DNA from 4 places in the Paenibacillus oryziterrae genome. Region 1 is predicted to be linked to each of the others. Evidence: riboswitches for the same ligand, from Rfam matches in the RefSeq annotation. Region 1 holds a riboswitch; each other region holds the start of a gene.
What was found. Region 1 has a riboswitch for cobalamin ahead of ACAN55_RS11200 (S-layer homology domain-containing protein). Riboswitches for the same ligand answer to the same signal wherever they lie in the genome.

Region 1 (4,315 bases):
CGGCAAGCCGGGTACGGAAAAAGACAACTGGTTCATCTATCAGATCCCTGATCTGGTAGCAGGAGAGTATAGCGTGAGCTACCGGGTGCTTGCTGCGGATACCCATGTCACCGAGGGCTCTTTTAGTTTCACTATCGCCGAAGATCCGGCGGCAACAGAGGTGCCTGCAACAGGCACAACAACAGGTACAACAACAGGCACAACCTCAGGCACAACAACTGCGGGAGGTGTAACGGTGAGTGCCGCACCCAGTGCTGCACCCAGCTCCGCACCCAGTGCGTCGCCAAATCCGGTAACGGCAGAACCATCAGCAGTTTCGCCAGCTGCGGGCAATTTGCAGACTGCGGCGGCAGGAAATAATACGGGATCTGAAAAGGGAGCATTGGCAGAAGAGGGTGTTGTTTCGTATGGTGCGCTAGAGAAATTCATTCGCGTATTAGATATATTGGCAGCAATCACTGCCACTGGTTTTATCCTGTTCCGGTATGGAATTTGGGGGAATGGCGAATATAACCTGCCTGCCTTATTCTCGCTCCGGAATGAGCGAATTCTATACATTATGGCTTTCCTCATCTTTATTATCTCCGGTGTAGTGCATACGGGTACACTAGCCCATGAGCTAGGTGGTCCGGGTACGGGAAGTTATGCGGAAGTGTGGCTGAATGTGATTACAGACACCTTTGCCGGAACCGCATCATGGCTGCGTCCTGCGGCCGCTGGACTCCTGGTATTGGCGGCGCTGGGATCAGGGGGGACATCCTTTCCAGCACTTCTGGTGAAGGTTGCAGCAGTTATTATGCTTATCGTGTTATTTCCTTTGACAGGCCATGCGGCGGGAGATGATGCGGCCAGAATGTTTGCCGTCCCCGCCCAAATTCTGCATATCGGCGCTGCTGCTATCTGGTTCGGCGGTGTAGGCGGGCTGCTCGCGGTTATACATGGCAGAGAGAAGTCAGGGATAACCTATTCCCGGCTAAATCAGCTTATCCTTCGTTTCTCCGCTATTGCATTACCGTCGGTTGTTGCTGTTGCCGTAAGCGGGATCTTCTTGGCCTTATTCAGGCTCGGGAGCTGGGGGCTACTAATCCACAGTCCATATGGGCAGCTGGTTCTGCTTAAATCACTTATCACTTTATTGATTCTGGTTATTGCCGCTCTACACCGATTGGTGTTGATTCCAAGGATGAATCAGAAGCTCGCTGAGAAAACCGGTGCAGAAGTTGATGTTATTCCAAGAGGCTTTATACAAGCCATCCGTCTGGAGATTATATTGGCTGTTGCTGCTATTATTCTGGCGGGGATGTTGTCAGGTACTTCCCCTCCAGCCCAATCGTTTGTTGCCTCTCCGGTCTATTGGCATGTGATGGGGGATACGGCTCATATGTCTATGAGGATTGAGTTCGATGAGAATTCCGGGCAGACACTGCGGATGGATGTATGGCTGCCTACAGGAAATGAGGCTCCCACCGAAGCAGAAGCCGTCCTTATTCCTGGCGGTGATGAGGGTACCTCTGCATCTATTAAGCTAAAATCACTTGGAGGAGGCCCTGACCCCTATGGCTATGAAGGGTTTGACAAGTACATGTATGAAGCGAAGGGGGATTATTTTACCGGGGGAGGAGAGTGGGAGGTTACGTTAACCTTCACTGACGCTGCGGGCAAGATTCATACTTACGAGAAGCAGCTAACCCTGTAATTAAAGACCTGCAAGACGGCATCCCAAGAGCTTCCCTATAGACATAGGGGAGATTACTAGTTATCATTATGGATATTAAAATTATATATATTTATCAAAAGAGGTGCGGGCCCCCAGCAGGGTCTGCTTAAAAGGGAAGTCCGGTCCACAATCCGGCGCGGTCCCGCCACTGTAAATGCGGAGCAACTCTTCATAGGCCACTGTTTCTTAAAGGAACGGGAAGGCGAAGGGAAGTGATGAGGCATAAGCCAGGAAACCTGCCTTTTTGGTGACAGCTTCTTTTCTTCGGGGGGTAAGAATCAGAAGCATGCGTTATAGGTCTTTCGTGTCCGGGCTTGAAGCCTGAAGCATGTCTGGCCCCGCAATGAGTATATGAGACCGCCCGTCAGGGGCGGTTTTTTTATTTTCCAAAAGACGGTCGCCGTCATCTTAGATGCACGACATCCGCTTTTACGGCCCTCAAAACTATTTTCAAGGCCCTCAAAAACCTTTTCCCCGCTCTCAAAAACCTATTAGAAAAGAGGTAAATAATGAAACGCATCTTATCTTTCAAACATTTCATGTTAAGTATGGCATTGCTTCTGGTCGTTTCAGTTCTCGGTACTTCCTTGGTGCCTTCCGGCAGAGTATCCGCCGCTGAGCAGACCACAACAGCAGTTTCAGTAACGGGAGCAGCAGAGGCTCTTACTGCAGCCAAGCAGGCGGTTCTAAGCCGTGGAATTCAATCGGACTGGCAGGCCATTGCTCTGGTTCGTAGCGGCAGCGTTCTTCCGGATAGCTACCTGACCGGACTGCAGAATGAAGTGAAGACTCAAAAAGGCACATATACCAATGTTACGGATTACGCACGCAGAGTGCTCGCCGCAACAGCAGCCGGCATCGATGCCACAAATCTGGCCGGGTATAATCTTGTAGAGAAAATCTACAATAACAGCAGAATGACCAATCAAGGTCTTAACGGAGTGATCTACAGTCTGCTCGCACTGGATTCAGGCCATTATAGCGTGCCTGCCGCCGGACAGTGGAATCAAGATAAGCTGGTGAGCCATATTCTCTCCAAACAAAACACGGATGGCGGCTTTACGCTCTCCACTGGGGACAGTGATCCGGATGTAACGGCGATGACACTTACAGCCTTGTCTGCGCACCTCGATAAAGCTGAAGTGAAGGCCGCTGTGGACCGTGCAGTTTCCTGGCTGTCCAATAAGCAGCAGAATCATGGCGGGTACGGGGAGAGCAGCGAGAGTGTCGCTCAGGCGATTATCGCGCTGACCTCAAATAACGTGGATCCTGCCGGCCAGAAATTTACGAAGGACAGTCATCAGCTGATGGATCGTCTGCTTAGCTTCCGTACTACAGATGGCGGATTTGCCCACACGTTATCGGGTGGGTACAACGCTTTGGCAACCGAGCAGGCTTTGCAGGCTCTCGTGGCTTATCAGCTGTTTGTTAAAGGCGAAGGCCGGTTTTATGCATTCCCGCAGCCGGTGAAGCAGCCGCTTGAAGTTCAGGTTTCCGTTGTGATTGAAGGTCCACAGGGCCTTCTGGCTGAAGGCGATGTAACATCCGCAAATGCGCTGGACGCATTAAAGAAGCTGAAAGCAGACAAGAAAATTACGCTTGAGCTGACCAGCAGTGCTTACGGTGATTATGTATCAGGGATTCAAGGTGTTAAAGGAGGTCTGTACGGCGGCTATGATGGCTGGAATTATGCCGTGTCCCGCCAGGGAGAATGGATTTTCCCTGCTGTAGGGATGGGAGAGTTTGTTCTGGAGTCCGGGGATCAGCTGACCGTGTATTATGGTGACACCGGAACACAGCTGGTGGATTCCGTCACAGTTACACCGGCTCAGCTGGCAGCCGGCAAGCCGTTTACAGTGAAGGTGCAGAAATCAATGCTGGACTGGGAGACCGGCAAGGCAGTTGTTACTCCGGCAGCCCAGGTTAAGGTTCAAATGGGTGCGCAAAGTGTCACTTCAGACGTATATGGAACAGCTGCATTTACTGCCGGCGTTAAGGGCGGGGTCTATTCTCTGACTGTTACCGGCTACAGTAAAGGTAAAAGTCCAAGCGTAGCGCGGTATACACAGCGTGTATTGGTATCACCCGTGTTTGCGGATCAGAAATTAATCTCTTCATGGGCGACAGTTGCCGTTCAAACCGCGGTTAAACAGGGAATTATGGACGGGGTAAGCAGCACAGGTTTTGCTTTTGCTCCGAAAGAGTATATTACCCGGGCGCAATTTGCGGCCTTGCTGCTTAGATTGACGGGCAATGCTCCAGCTGCAGCTGCGGAAGCTTCCCCGTTCAGCGACGTAAAAGCAGGAGCATGGTATTATGGAGCTGTGCTGAAGGCGAAGGAACTCGGTATTCTTGAAGGAGTAACGGCCTCCAAGTTTAATCCGAACGGTCATATCACCCGCCAGGATATGGCTGTAATGATCGACCGGGCTTTTAACCTGACTGCTTCTGCTCCGAAGGCGCAGTTCAAGGATAAAGATCAGATCAGCAGTTATGCGCTGGCTTCGGTAAATACCGTTACGGATCAAGGGTTTATGAGCGGCTTTAAGGGCAGCTTCGACCCGGCAACAGCAGTTACAAGAGAGATGGCTGCGGTTG
Region 2 (4,315 bases), on a different contig from region 1:
TGTGTGCACCTTGACTGAATGCCTCTGGGCATTGCCAAGAGATTCAGCGGCACGTAAATTCAAGGAGCTGGAATTCGGCAGCCTGATGTATTTGATCTCCGCGGTGCAGGAAGAAGAAGGCATCGTACAGATCGAGCTGGGGGATTTGGGTTAAGAATAGGTATAGAAGTATTCCTCGGGTTATACAGACCTGAGGAGTACTTCTTTTTTTATTTCTCCGCTAATTCAGGTGGCCACCATTTGTCCTCCATTAACATGGATGGTCTGGCCTGTGATATAGGATCCGTCATCCGAAGCAAGTAGAACGTAGACGGGTGCCAGCTCATAGGGCTGTCCTGCCCGCTTCATAGGTACATTCGTTCCGAACGTGCGGATGGCTTCCGGCGGTTGTGTTGCCGGGTTCAGCGGTGTCCAGATCGGGCCGGGAGCGACCGCGTTCACCCGGATGCCCTGCCCGACGACATTGTTCGCCAGAGCGCGGGTAAAGCTGACAATTGCCCCTTTGGAAGCGGAATAATCAATGAGTGTTTCTTCTCCGACATAAGCGGTGACAGAAGCTGTATTGACAATGCTTGCACCTGCGCGCATATGAGGCAGGGCAGCGGTCGTCAGATGAAAGAAGGAGATAATGTTCGTATTAAATGTGTTGTACAGCTGTTCATCGCTGATCTCCAGATATGAGTTTCGGACAAATTGTATACCGTGGTTGTTGACAAGGATATCAATTGTACCGTAGCAATCTATTGTCATTTGAACGGCGCGGCAGCAAGCTTCCTTACTTCTCAGATCCCCCGGAATCAGGAGGCAGCGGCGACCCAAGTTATGAATGGCCTCTCGGGTCTCCTCCGCATCACGGTGTTCGTTGAGATAAGGTATGGCTACATCAGCGCCTTCCTTGGCAAAAGCGACTGCCACCGCCCGCCCAATTCCACTATCACCGCCGGTAATAATTGCAACCTTGTTTAGCAGCTTGCCGCTGCCTCTGTAATTAGGGTTGTCATAAAGGGGGCGCGGAACAACCAGATATTCCAGCCCCGGCTGCCCGGGTTGATGCTGGACGGGAAAAGCAATTGGCACTTCTTCGCAGCGGACTTCTTTGCCGATATACGGGTAAAGTGGATTCATTTCTCTTTCCTTTCATGATTAAGATTTTGAAATCAGTATATTCATCCCGGCTTAAGGAGTGCCCAGAGACAGGTCCAGTTCCCACTTTTATCACAGACACCCCATGCCAAGTCCGCTATGATGTACAGGATAAAATAGCGAACAACAAGGTGCCCTTGCATGAGCCAAGGGATAACAGGGAATCGGGTGAAAGTCCCGAGCGGTCCCGCCACTGTAATGGAGAGCTTGTCTTCAACATGTCACTTGGCATTTGCCGGGGAAGACGAAGAACGGGCGTTAGCATCCCAAGCCAGGAGACCTACCTTGTTGGCGCACACCAGGACTCTACGCGGATAGGAGTGGTGTACGAACATAGCAAAAGAAGCGGAAAGTCTGTCCTTTCCGCGAAGAGGTGCAGCAACCATTCGGAAGCCAGGCGGAATTCGGATGTTACAGCTCCTTGGGCGGTGCCTGCGGGCAGATTTAACGCCGGGATTTTTTTGCGGATGAAGAGTACATATACCTCCCACCCATACAGGGTGGGTTTTTTGCAGTTTCCGGGATGTCGAATGATAAAGCTGGAGGAGATGTAATGAACAGGCGAAGGATATTGAAGCTTACTGCCTTGGTTGGCGGATTTACTGTATATTTCTCGCTCAATGAGCCGGGAACCGCTGAAGCCATGCACATTATGGAAGGTTTTCTGCCGGTAGGCTGGGCTGCTTTCTGGTGGGCGGTATTTCTGCCGTTGTTCTTTCTTGGCATGGTTCGCTTGAAAAGAATGACCCAGGAGAACCCGGAGTTGAAGCTGCTGCTTGGCCTGTCGGGCGCGTTCACCTTTGTGCTGTCAGCGCTGAAAATGCCGTCGGTCACCGGCAGCAGCTCCCATCCTACGGGTACGGGGCTTGGCGCAGTGATGCTGGGGCCGCTGCCCATGAGCGTTATCGGCTCCATCGTGCTTCTGTTTCAAGCGCTGCTGTTAGCACACGGCGGGATTACGACACTTGGAGCGAACGCGTTCTCGATGGCGGTGGCAGGTCCTTTTGCCGGATATGCAGCATATAAGCTGGTATTGAAATTCACGGGCCGCGAGAGCTGGGCGGTATTCAGTGCAGCGTTCGTCGCTGACATGATGACCTATGTCGTTACTTCACTCCAGCTCGCAGTTGCTTTTCCGGCAGCGAATGGCGGGATCTTGGCTTCTTTTCTGAAGTTCGGAGGTATTTTTGCCATCACACAAATTCCGCTGGCGATCAGTGAGGGACTGCTGACGGTGCTGCTGTGGAACTGGTTAAAGGCTTATAGCCCGGGTGAGCTGTCGCTGCTTAAACGGAATATGAAAGGGGCGGGACCGGAATGAGCACCAAATGGAAAAACGGATGGATGCTGCTCGCTGTGATCCTGCTCGTAGTATTGCCGCTGCTCTTCGTGAAGGGTGAATTCGGCGGAGCCGACGATGCGGCTGAAAGTGCAATTAGTGACATTAATCCTTCGTATTCACCCTGGTTTAAGCCTTTGGCTGAACTGCCAGGGGAAACAGAAAGCATGCTGTTCGCTTTGCAGGCGGCCATCGGCGCTGGAGTAATCGGCTATACACTCGGGTTCCTCAGAGGAAGACATGGCGGAAAGAAATCTCATGATCAGAAGGATTGACGCTTTAGCCTATAGCAATCGGTTCCGGCAGGTATCACCGATGTGGAAAAGCATGTTCGCAGCATCCATGTTCCTGCTCTCCTACATCCTTCATCCTGCCCTTCAGCTTGTCATTGCCTTATGGATGATTGTATGGAGTGTCGGTTATGCCAGGATTCCGGTACGTGCCTATGGCATGCTGCTCGGGGCAGCACTATTGTTCTACGGTATGAGTCTTCCGGCGCTGCTCATTGAAGTAGGGAGTCCTTCCTCCGGTGAAGCTGTTATTTCCATTGCCCTTCCGGGTACAGCACAGGCGGCTTATATATCCTTTGATGGATTGTTCACGGCGGGACTGCTGTTGTCGCGGATGGCGGCATGCCTAACCTGTATGTTCTTTATTATCTTCACAACTCCTTTCGCTGAACTCTTGCAGGTTCTCCGGAGGCTTCGTGTGCCCCAAATCGTATTGGAGCTGATGCTAATCATGTACCGTTTTTTGTTCCTGCTTAGCGATACGGCACATGGAATGCTGCTTGCCCGGAAGCTGCGCGGGGGAAGGCGGGGATTTGCCATGAAGCTAAAGGAAACGGCGGGAATGGCAGGCGGCTTGTTCGCCAAGACCATGCACCGGTATCACGGGCTTTCACAGGGACTTGAAACCAGGGGTTTTACGGGTGAGATTATCCTGCCTCCTTATAAAGCCCGACTGGTTCCTCGCAGGTATAGGATTGAGGCTTACAGCGGAATTTTACTGCTTCTGTTGGTACAGTTATTTATCTGGCGCCACAGATTGTGACAAGGAGATCAAGATGATTAAGGACAGTATTCTGGAGTTAAAAGATGTGATTTTTCGATATCCCGATGCCAAGAACCCTGCGTTGGACCGGTTATCCTTATCGATTCCTAAAGGCTGCAAAACGGCGGTATTGGGTCATAACGGATCGGGCAAATCAACATTGTTCCTGCATATGGTGGGAATTCTGCGGCCGCAGAACGGTGTGGTAATCAAGGATGGAAGAGAGCTGTCCTATGCCCGAAAAGAGCTGGCTGTGCTGCGCAGCAGAATCGGTCTCGCCTTTCAGGACCCGGAGCAGCAGCTCATTCTGAATACGCCGCTGGAGGATGTATCCTTTGGCCTGAGCGGCACCGGAATGAATGAATCAAGCATTAGCGAGAAATGTGCGGCGGCACTTGAAATGCTTAACATGAGTGAATTCGGAGATCAGCCGATCCATCAGCTTAGCCTGGGGCAAAAGAAGCGTACCGCACTTGCAGGTATTCTGGCGATGGAGCCGGAAATGATCCTGCTCGATGAGCCGACCTCGTATTTGGATCCTTTATCGGAAGCGCTGCTGCTTAAAGGGCTGGAGGCCGTACACCAGAAGGGTACTACGCTCGTGATGGCTACCCATGATATGGATCTTGCCTACCGATGGGCGGATTGGATCATTGTAATGGACCGGGGGAGCTGCCGGGCGTCAGGAACACCGGAGGATATTTTTGCTTCACCGGAAGAATTGAGAGCATTAGGGCTTGAGCTGCCGATGCTTGCTGATCTGTGGCAAAGTCTGCCGCA
Region 3 (4,315 bases), on a different contig from region 1:
GGCTTTGGCATGGACATCCATGTCCTCGGCGTGGTGTTTGCCGTACATTGCTTTCATGCACTCTGCCATTCCGATAAAACCGATCGACAGGCTGCCATGCTTCAGAAGCTCGCCAACATGGTCATCCGCTGCCAGTGTCTCGCCGCCTTCCCAGACGCCTTCGCGCATCATGAAATCGGAGGCTTTGGCTTTTTGGGCGGCTTGAATCCGGAAACGGTGGAGAAGTCCCTCTAATGCGATATCCATGTAATAGTCCAGATCATCGTAGAAGCCATCTTCATCAGCGACAAGGCGGCGTCCAGTGGCCGTACCATGGGCCAAACCAAGCCGAACAAGATTCAGTGTATTGAAACTTAGATTGCCCTTACCGGAGCAGTGATTACGTCCGAAGCGGTCACCGAGTACCCGGGTACGGCAGCCCATGGTTGCAAATTCTGTATCCGGGTCAGCCGGATCATAGTACTGCATGTTGAGCGGCGCGTCGAGATTGGCGAAGTTCGGATACAATCTGCGGGCCGAGCACTCGGCAGCCTTCAGGAACAGGTCATAGTTGGGATCGCCCTGCTGCTGGTTGACACCCTGTTTGCATTTGAAGATTTGGATCGGGAACACCGGTGTCTCGCCGCTGCCCAGCCCGTTCATAGTTGCCGTCAGCAGGGAGCTGATGACGAGCTGTCCTTCAGGGGAGGTGCAGGTTCCGTAGTTAATGCTAGTAAAAGGAATTTGTCCGCCGGAGCGGCTGGACATCGTATTCAGGTTATGTATCATGCTTTCAGCGGCCTGCAGCGTTTCGCTCTCGGTTTCTTTTTGGGCAAAGCGGAAGGCTCTCGGATACTGCTCCGCGAGGTCGCTGCGGCTCATTGAGATATCACCGGAAATGTCGCCAGCTTGTCCTTCTTCAAAATACTCGAGTCCCTTGCGGAACAGCTTGGCGAAGGATTTGGTGACGTAAGGAGCAAGATCATAGTCCAGCATATTAGCTGATACGCCGCCGTATTGTGCGTTTTGCTGGGACTGGAAAATAATCGCGACCAGAGACATCGCTGTCATAATGGAATTAGGAGGGCGGACACTGCCGTTCCCGGTGTTGAAGCCTTCACGCAGCAGCTTGGCGAACGGAATGAAAATGCAGTTGGTGGTCCCGATGGCATATTGGTCCAGGTCATGCACATATACTACATTGTCCTCGATGGCCTGTACGAGCTGCGGCGGCATGGTGAAGTTACGGGCGTACCATTTGGAGTACTCGCTGCCGAACTTGCTCATCTTGCCGGAGAAGCTTTCTCCGTTCAAATTGGCGTTCTCGCGCAGTAAATCCAGGTCCAGGCTGTCAATAATATCGCGTCCCAGACTGACTACTTCCTCCAAAAGAACTTCCGTGGTATCTGGTGTGCCGTTGTACCGTTTCTCCAGCAAGGTCATTGTACCGTTCTCCTCTCGATATAAAAAAAGCATTTCCTGCGGAAGCAGGAAATGCCCGTATGCGTAAACGCAGCAATCCCATCGGATCGTGCGGCTTGTCTTGATTTGGTTCGCATTCGGACACCGTTCCTGTTCTCCGCAGGGATTATTAGATGGTGTCGTAAGGATACAGGCAGGTCTCCTGGCTTCCGGCCTCTTCAAGCCCCTTCCCGGGGGCGTGTTGCCATCCCAGTGGTTTCTGCTTGCAGAGGTGTCCACTCCTGGGCATGAAATGCCGGAGGGCAGCCGGTTCACAGTGGCGGGACCGCAGCGGATTTGCACCGCACTTCCCTATTAAGCTGAAATCCGATCAACGAATTAAAGCGCCTGTGTCCACTATATTTGGTTGTTGTTGAATAACATTAACCCAATATATTGTGTTTGTAAACATGTTTTTCACAAATCCGCGCCGGATGCGGACTTCGCGAAAGTACTCCACAATTGATCCACAGCCCGTCCACAGGTAATCCACAATTGATCCACAGGAAGAAGGAGAAGCCGCCAAAAATGATTCATAAAACCTCCGCAAAGATGCCACAATCACTCCAAAATTTGATCGCTTGTTCGGGGGTACATTGGTCCTGGTTCTCCTCTCCCGTGTATAGCCATAACTGGGTCTGTTTGTGGGGAGACAGTGGAATTGATACAATAGAATAGGCTCGCTAGAGTCCACACTTAAGGTTTAGGAGGGATCAAAATGGCTATTGCCGAAGTAACGGTCATTCCGATTGGAACAGGAAGCACGAGTCTCAGTAGTTATGTAGCGGATATGCAGCGTGTGCTGGAGAAGGTGGAGGGGATAACGTATGAACTAACCTCGATGGGGACCATTATTGAGGGCTCTTTGGGACGTATTCTCGCGGCTGTTGAGGCGCTGCACGAGTCCCCTTTTGCAGGCGGAGCCAAGCGTGTCTCGACCTCTGTCAAAATCGACGACCGCCGGGACAAGGAATCCACCAGCCGCAGCAAACTTGAAGCCGTAGAGCGCAAGCTACTGGAGAACTAGTGGAAATAGGCAAGCTGCGGATGCCCGGTAAAAAGGATTGATTTTTCAGCGCGGCCTTGTATAATCTCTTTTGTTTGACGGAAATGTGTTTTTTTATGCTGGTGTAGCTCAGGGGTAGAGCAACGCACTCGTAATGCGTAGGCCGGGGGTTCAATTCCCTTCACCAGCATCCTTTCTGAGAATGAATAGCGCGGCTTCCAAGAGTCTGGAAGTTGCGCTTTTTTTCATTATTTTTTCATTTTTAATCGTTATAATGAAAATAACCTAAACACATTAAGAACTAAGAAAGCAGGCTATTATGCGCATTCTATTAGTAGAAGACGACGCTAAGTTTGGTTACATGATCCAGTACAAGCTCAAGTTGGCAGGACATCTGACGGAATGGGCCCGCAATTCGGAAGAAGCGGAGATGTTTTTTGCCACCGCGGAATTTGATCTCTATATTCTGGACTGGATGCTTCCCGGCAAAACCGGTCTGGAGCTATGCCGGCAGCAACGAAGTCTGAATGACAACACGGCTATTCTGATGCTGACGGCCCGCGGTGAGATTGAGGATCGCGTCAGCGGACTTCTGACAGGGGCGGACGATTATATGATCAAGCCCTTCGCTTTCGAAGAACTATTAGCCCGAATTACATCTCTGGACCGCAGAAAGCAGACCCGGGGATATACCACAAGATATGCGGTCAGCGGTCTTCGGCTCAATCCTGATACGCAGGAGGCAGAGCGTGATGGTGTACCCTTGACTCTGACCAAACGCGAGTTTCAATTGCTGGAGTTTTTTGCTCGTCATCCCAATACTGTGCTCTCCAGAGAGCGGATACTCAATTATGTGTGGGGCAATGACGCAGATGTTACTCTGAATGCGGTTGATGCTGTCATCAAGCTGTTGCGAAAAAAAGTCGACGATCCCTTTACTGTGAAGCTGATTAGAAGTGTCCATGGAAGAGGGTACCGGTTAATCGATAACGGAGCTGACCATGATGATACCTAATACCCGCAGGCAATTAACCATTTTTTACAGTACGATGATTGGATTGATTCTGCTCATCATGGCGGCTTCTTTCTATTGGGTACTGACGGATGTGATGCACAGGGATGAGAGGCATAATCTGGAATCCGCTAGTCAAAAGGCATTGGATGAGTGGCTCAATCAATCGCCGCAAGTTGATGATGCTGAGGAGATTCGAGAACAGCGGCAGGCAGACGCTCACAGAATGGAATGGGAGTATCTGCAAAGCGACCAATTCGCTGTCATAACAGATACCTCCTGGACCATCACCGCCCAGTCACCTGCGGGAGACAACCCGCTGTTGTTGCCGTCCTATCAGCAGCAGTTGGATGCTCACAGTAATACATCCTTCTTCTATTTAACAAAGGATTCTGGTAAACAAAAGACCATTTATGCCGTACTGCGAAAGACGGCCGGTGACCAGGGGAATCATGTTCTCCTGCTGGGTGAAGAAATTACAAAGCAGGCAAATTTACTAAAGGAGATGGAGATGCTCCTCATTGCGATCACCATTCTCCTGCTTGCGGCAGCTACAGCTATTGGATATATTTTGGCCGGAAGGGCCATGGTGCCCATCAATCATGCGTTTACACGGCAGCAAAAATTCACGGCCTATGCCTCCCATGAGCTGAGAACACCCTTAAGCGTCCTGCAGTTGTCGGTGGATATTCTGGAGGAAGAACGTCATAAGCTCCCTCCGATCCATCAGACTGTGCTTCAGGATATGAAGGAAGAAATACAGCGTATGACCCGCCTGACCGGGCAATTACTGACGCTGGCCAGAAATGATTCGCCTCTGCTGCCCATAAGGCAGGAAGTTTTTGATCTGCAGCACT
Region 4 (4,315 bases), on a different contig from region 1:
TCATCGTTCTGGCATTGTCACTTTTCTATATGCCTCTGAAAGAGACGCTGTACACCGGTATGGCGGTCGTGGTTGCCGGATACGTAATCACGTTTACGACCTCACTTGGAAGACCGAAGCTGCGCAAAGTGCCGAAGATTCAATCTGCACTAGTCAAGCCGCAGGATAGCACAGTAATGTGAACCAATTCAGCAAATCGCCCCTAAATGGGGATGTTCAGTATTAAGGCCAGCCGGAAGTTCAGGTTGGCCTTTTTACGTACTTACGCTAAACACCGGTCATGTAACAACTGCGAGTGCGGATTAAAAAGGCTTTCTTACATATCTCTCAATAGATTTTCAAAGTACTTGAAACCAGAACTATTAGTGCCCGTATATTTAAAAAGTTGAATGATTTATGAACAGGAGGATGTTTAAATGAGCGCTCACGAGATTGATTATGTGATAATGGGTGAAGAAATTCAATGTGTGGAGGTACAGCTGGATCCCGGTGAGAGTGTAATTGCCGAAGCAGGCAGCTTTATGATGATGGACCCTGAAATTACGATGGAGACCATCTTCGGTGACGGCAGCGGCAGCTCACGCGGAGACGGACTTATGGGCAAGTTGATGGGTGCGGGCAAAAGGCTCCTGACCGGAGAAAGCCTGTTCATGACCCTGTTCACGCATAGCGGTTCCTACGGACGCCGGAGCGTAACTTTTGCAGCTCCGTATCCCGGCAAAATCATTCCGCTCGATCTGCAGCAATACGGCGGCAAAGTCATCTGTCAAAAGGATTCGTTCCTCTGCGCTGCAAAAGGTGTATCCGTAGGCATCGAATTCCAGCGCAAGCTCGGGGCCGGACTATTCGGTGGAGAAGGCTTCATCATGCAAAAGCTGGAGGGTGACGGCTTGTCCTTCGTCCATTCCGGCGGGTATGTCATGGAAAGAACCTTGCAGCCTGGTGAAGTCATCAAGCTTGATACAGGATGTCTTGTTGCCATGACCTCGTCAGTTCAATATGATATTGAAATGGTCAAAGGGATTAAAACGGCTGTGTTTGGCGGCGAAGGCTTGTTCTTTGCTACGCTTCGCGGGCCAGGCAAGGTGTGGGTCCAATCGCTGCCTTTCAGCCGGATGGCCGGACGGATTCTATCTGCAGCCGGAAGCACCGGACGCAAAGAAGAAGGCAGCATTCTTGGCGGTCTCGGAAATCTGCTGGACGGAAGATAGGCTGACCGGGTGAAGGACTGGGTGAAGGACTGGGGGCGATCAACAGCTCCTCCCAGTCCGTCGCTCAGTTTTTTTGCGTGTCTAATCATGTAAGGGGATGAAAGTCTCAGTAATAGCAAATGGAGTTTACAATATAGATAATAAACAGACTCTATGGGGGGATGGCATGGAACTGCTGACGATTATCAAAGCAATCCTGCTCGGAATTGTTGAAGGTCTTACTGAATTTGCTCCGGTGTCTTCCACGGGTCACATGATTATTGTGGACGATATGTGGTTGAAGTCCCAGGAGTTCCTGGGAAAATACGCCGCCAACACGTTCAAGGTGGTCATACAGCTGGGCTCGATACTTGCGGTCGTTATTATTTTCCGGAAAAGGTTTATTGATCTGCTCGGGCTGAAGAGGTTCAGCCGCAGAGAATTAGAAGCTGTACCGGAAGGTCAGCTTAAAGTTGAAACGGACGGGCGACTTAAGCTGGCACAGGTAATCGTGGGCCTCATTCCCGCCGCTGTGCTGGGGCTTGTGCTCGAGGATTACATTGATGAGTACTTATTCTCCACATCAACGGTACTCGTCGGACTAGTTATCGGCGCAATATTCATGCTTGCTGCTGACCGGTTCGCACCCAAGAAGGTCAAGGCAGAGAGTGTCGATCAGATTACATACCGGCAGGCGCTGGGTATCGGACTCATTCAGTGCTTGTCGCTGTGGCCGGGATTCTCAAGATCAGGCTCCACCATCTCTGGAGGGGTTCTGCTGGGTATGAGCCACCGGGCGGCATCGGATTTCACTTTCATCATGGCCGTGCCGATCATGGCCGGCGCCAGCCTGATCTCACTGGTCAAGAACTGGCAGTACTTTACGCTTGATGCGTTACCCTTCTTTATCGCAGGCTTTATCAGCGCGTTCCTGTTCGCTTTACTTTCGATGCGCTTCTTCTTGAAGCTGATCAACAAGATCAAACTGCTGCCTTTTGCCCTGTACCGGATTGTTCTGGCTGGTGTCGTGTATATTATTTTCTTCTAACTGGCTATCAGGTTTTGGTATAACCCAAAGACCCGGCAATCTATTGTAGATTGCCGGGTCTTGCCGTAAGATGAAACGTATAAACTTTAAGTATTAACCTAATTCAATAACGGAAACAGGTGCCTGCCGAAAGCTGCCTTAAGCTTCGGGGGTTAAAAGGGAAGATCGGTATGATGCCGACGCGGTCCCGCCACTGTAACGGATGAGTTCCCCGCAAGAAGAGTCACTGGCAGCATGAAGCTGTCGGGAAGACTGCCGGGAACGTGGACGCCGTAGCCAGGAGACCTGCCTGTTTCAACAGCACTGCAATACCTACGGGAGATAGGGAGGTGTTAGACGTTAGCCGTTCAAATGGACAGGCGTCTTTCCCCATGACTTTTTTCGGGAAAGACGCCTTTTTGCTGTACAGGGACATATTTCATTTTTAACAAAAATAGTATCAGAAGAGGAGAGATTCAGATGGCACAGGAGCTGAAAGTCAGTAATCTCGGATATCCGAGAATTGGCAGGAACCGTGAATGGAAAAAAACACTTGAGGCCTTCTGGACCGGGAGTCTGGACGAAGAAGGTTTCTTTGCAGAGATGGCTGCCATACAGCTTCAGACCTTACGTATTCAGCAGGAAGCCGGCATTGATCTGATTCCGGTGAATGACTTTACCTTTTACGACCACATGCTGGATATGGCAGTAATGCTCGGAATTATTCCGGAACGATACGGATATACCGGTGGTGAGGTGAGCCTTGAGCTGTATTTTTCCATGGCCCGGGGAAGTAAAGAAGCAGCCGCTTGTGAGATGACGAAGTGGTTCAATACCAACTATCATTATATCGTTCCTGAGCTTGGCAGCCTTCAGCCGCAATTGACTGTGAATAAACCGCTGGATGCTTACCGGTTCGCTAAAACGCAGGCGGGAATTGAAGGTAAGCCTGTAATCGTTGGACTGTTCACTTTCTTGAAGCTCTCCAAAGGATATGCACCAACTGATATCGGGAAGATCTGCAGAAGATTTCTTCCGGTATATGTGCAGCTGCTGCAGGAACTTGAGCAGGAAGGTGTAACGTGGGTACAAGTGGATGAGCCAGCGATAGTTACCGGACTAAACTCGGAGGATCTTGAACTGCTGCAGACGATTTACACAGAGATATCACACTCGGTTCCAGGGCTAAACCTTATGCTGCAGACTTATTTTGAATCTGCAGAACCACTGGAAGAACTGCTGAAGCTTCCGGTGCAGGGGATCGGGCTTGACTTTGTACATGACGGTGGTGCTAATCTTGAGGCCCTGTTGAGAATCAGTTGGCCGGAAGACAAATGGCTGGGGGCTGGCATTATCGATGGGCGCAGCATCTGGCGGTCTGATCTGGATGCCAAGCTGCTGCTGGTAGAGAAGCTGGCGAGTGTTGTCGATCCACAGCGACTGATTCTACAGCCTTCGTGCAGTCTGTTGCATGTGCCGGTAACGGTGAAGGGTGAGACCAAGCTGAAGCAGGTTCTGCGGGGTGCACTGGCCTTTGCCGAAGAGAAGCTGGCTGAACTTACACTTGTGGCTACAGCATTCGGATCTGAACCCGGGATTTATGCCGCTTCATTTCAGGATAGCCGGGATGCATTGGCTGTCTTCCGCGCCCTGCCCGAACGGGCCAACGCGGAGGTGGCGAAAGAGGTGCGAAGCCTGGAGAATCTCCCGGACGGCCGAAGCCTGCCTTATGCTGAACGGCTGATGGTCCAGAAGGAGAAATGGAAGCTCCCGCTGCTTCCAACGACAACCATAGGAAGCTTCCCACAGACACCGGAGGTCCGGCAGGCTCGCCTGAAATGGCGGAAAGGTATCTGGAACCAGCAGCGGTATGATGGATTTATCCGCCAGCAGATCGCAGACGCTATTGCCCTGCAGGAAAAGCTTGGGCTGGATGTCCTGGTGCATGGGGAATTTGAACGGACGGATATGGTTGAATTTTTCGGGGAACAGCTCGGCGGTTATCTTTTTACTCAAGGCGGCTGGGTGCAGTCCTACGGCTCACGCTGCGTGAAGCCTCCCGTTATTTACGGTGATATTACCTTCACTAAGCCCATGA

Region 2: it holds a riboswitch for cobalamin, as region 1 does, so the genes downstream of both, ACAN55_RS13020 (energy-coupling factor ABC transporter permease) here and ACAN55_RS11200 (S-layer homology domain-containing protein) in region 1, are expected to answer to the same signal.
Region 3: it holds a riboswitch for cobalamin, as region 1 does, so the genes downstream of both, ACAN55_RS03190 (anaerobic ribonucleoside triphosphate reductase) here and ACAN55_RS11200 (S-layer homology domain-containing protein) in region 1, are expected to answer to the same signal.
Region 4: it holds a riboswitch for cobalamin, as region 1 does, so the genes downstream of both, metE (5-methyltetrahydropteroyltriglutamate--homocysteine S-methyltransferase) here and ACAN55_RS11200 (S-layer homology domain-containing protein) in region 1, are expected to answer to the same signal.

What each region holds. Positions count from the first base shown of each region.
Region 1 covers NZ_JBGJZO010000008.1:88,911-93,225, forward strand. Annotated here, with positions in the region: gene ACAN55_RS11195 (copper resistance CopC/CopD family protein) at 1-1,696, shown strand, start outside; cobalamin riboswitch at 1,781-1,975, shown strand; gene ACAN55_RS11200 (S-layer homology domain-containing protein) at 2,227-4,315, shown strand, end outside.
Region 2 covers NZ_JBGJZO010000010.1:104,055-108,369, reverse strand. Annotated here, with positions in the region: gene ACAN55_RS13030 (5'-3' exonuclease) at 1-154, shown strand, start outside; gene ACAN55_RS13025 (SDR family oxidoreductase) at 226-1,125, opposite strand; cobalamin riboswitch at 1,256-1,445, shown strand; gene ACAN55_RS13020 (energy-coupling factor ABC transporter permease) at 1,697-2,464, shown strand; gene ACAN55_RS13015 (energy-coupling factor ABC transporter substrate-binding protein) at 2,461-2,757, shown strand; gene cbiQ (cobalt ECF transporter T component CbiQ) at 2,723-3,535, shown strand; gene ACAN55_RS13005 (energy-coupling factor ABC transporter ATP-binding protein) at 3,549-4,315, shown strand, end outside.
Region 3 covers NZ_JBGJZO010000002.1:167,551-171,865, reverse strand. Annotated here, with positions in the region: gene ACAN55_RS03190 (anaerobic ribonucleoside triphosphate reductase) at 1-1,422, opposite strand, end outside; cobalamin riboswitch at 1,577-1,807, opposite strand; gene ACAN55_RS03185 (MTH1187 family thiamine-binding protein) at 2,159-2,467, shown strand; tRNA gene ACAN55_RS03180 (tRNA-Thr) at 2,565-2,636, shown strand; gene ACAN55_RS03175 (response regulator transcription factor) at 2,766-3,461, shown strand; gene ACAN55_RS03170 (sensor histidine kinase) at 3,448-4,315, shown strand, end outside.
Region 4 covers NZ_JBGJZO010000007.1:140,571-144,885, forward strand. Annotated here, with positions in the region: gene ACAN55_RS10530 (YitT family protein) at 1-182, shown strand, start outside; gene ACAN55_RS10535 (AIM24 family protein) at 417-1,211, shown strand; gene ACAN55_RS10540 (undecaprenyl-diphosphate phosphatase) at 1,378-2,238, shown strand; cobalamin riboswitch at 2,339-2,545, shown strand; gene metE (5-methyltetrahydropteroyltriglutamate--homocysteine S-methyltransferase) at 2,698-4,315, shown strand, end outside.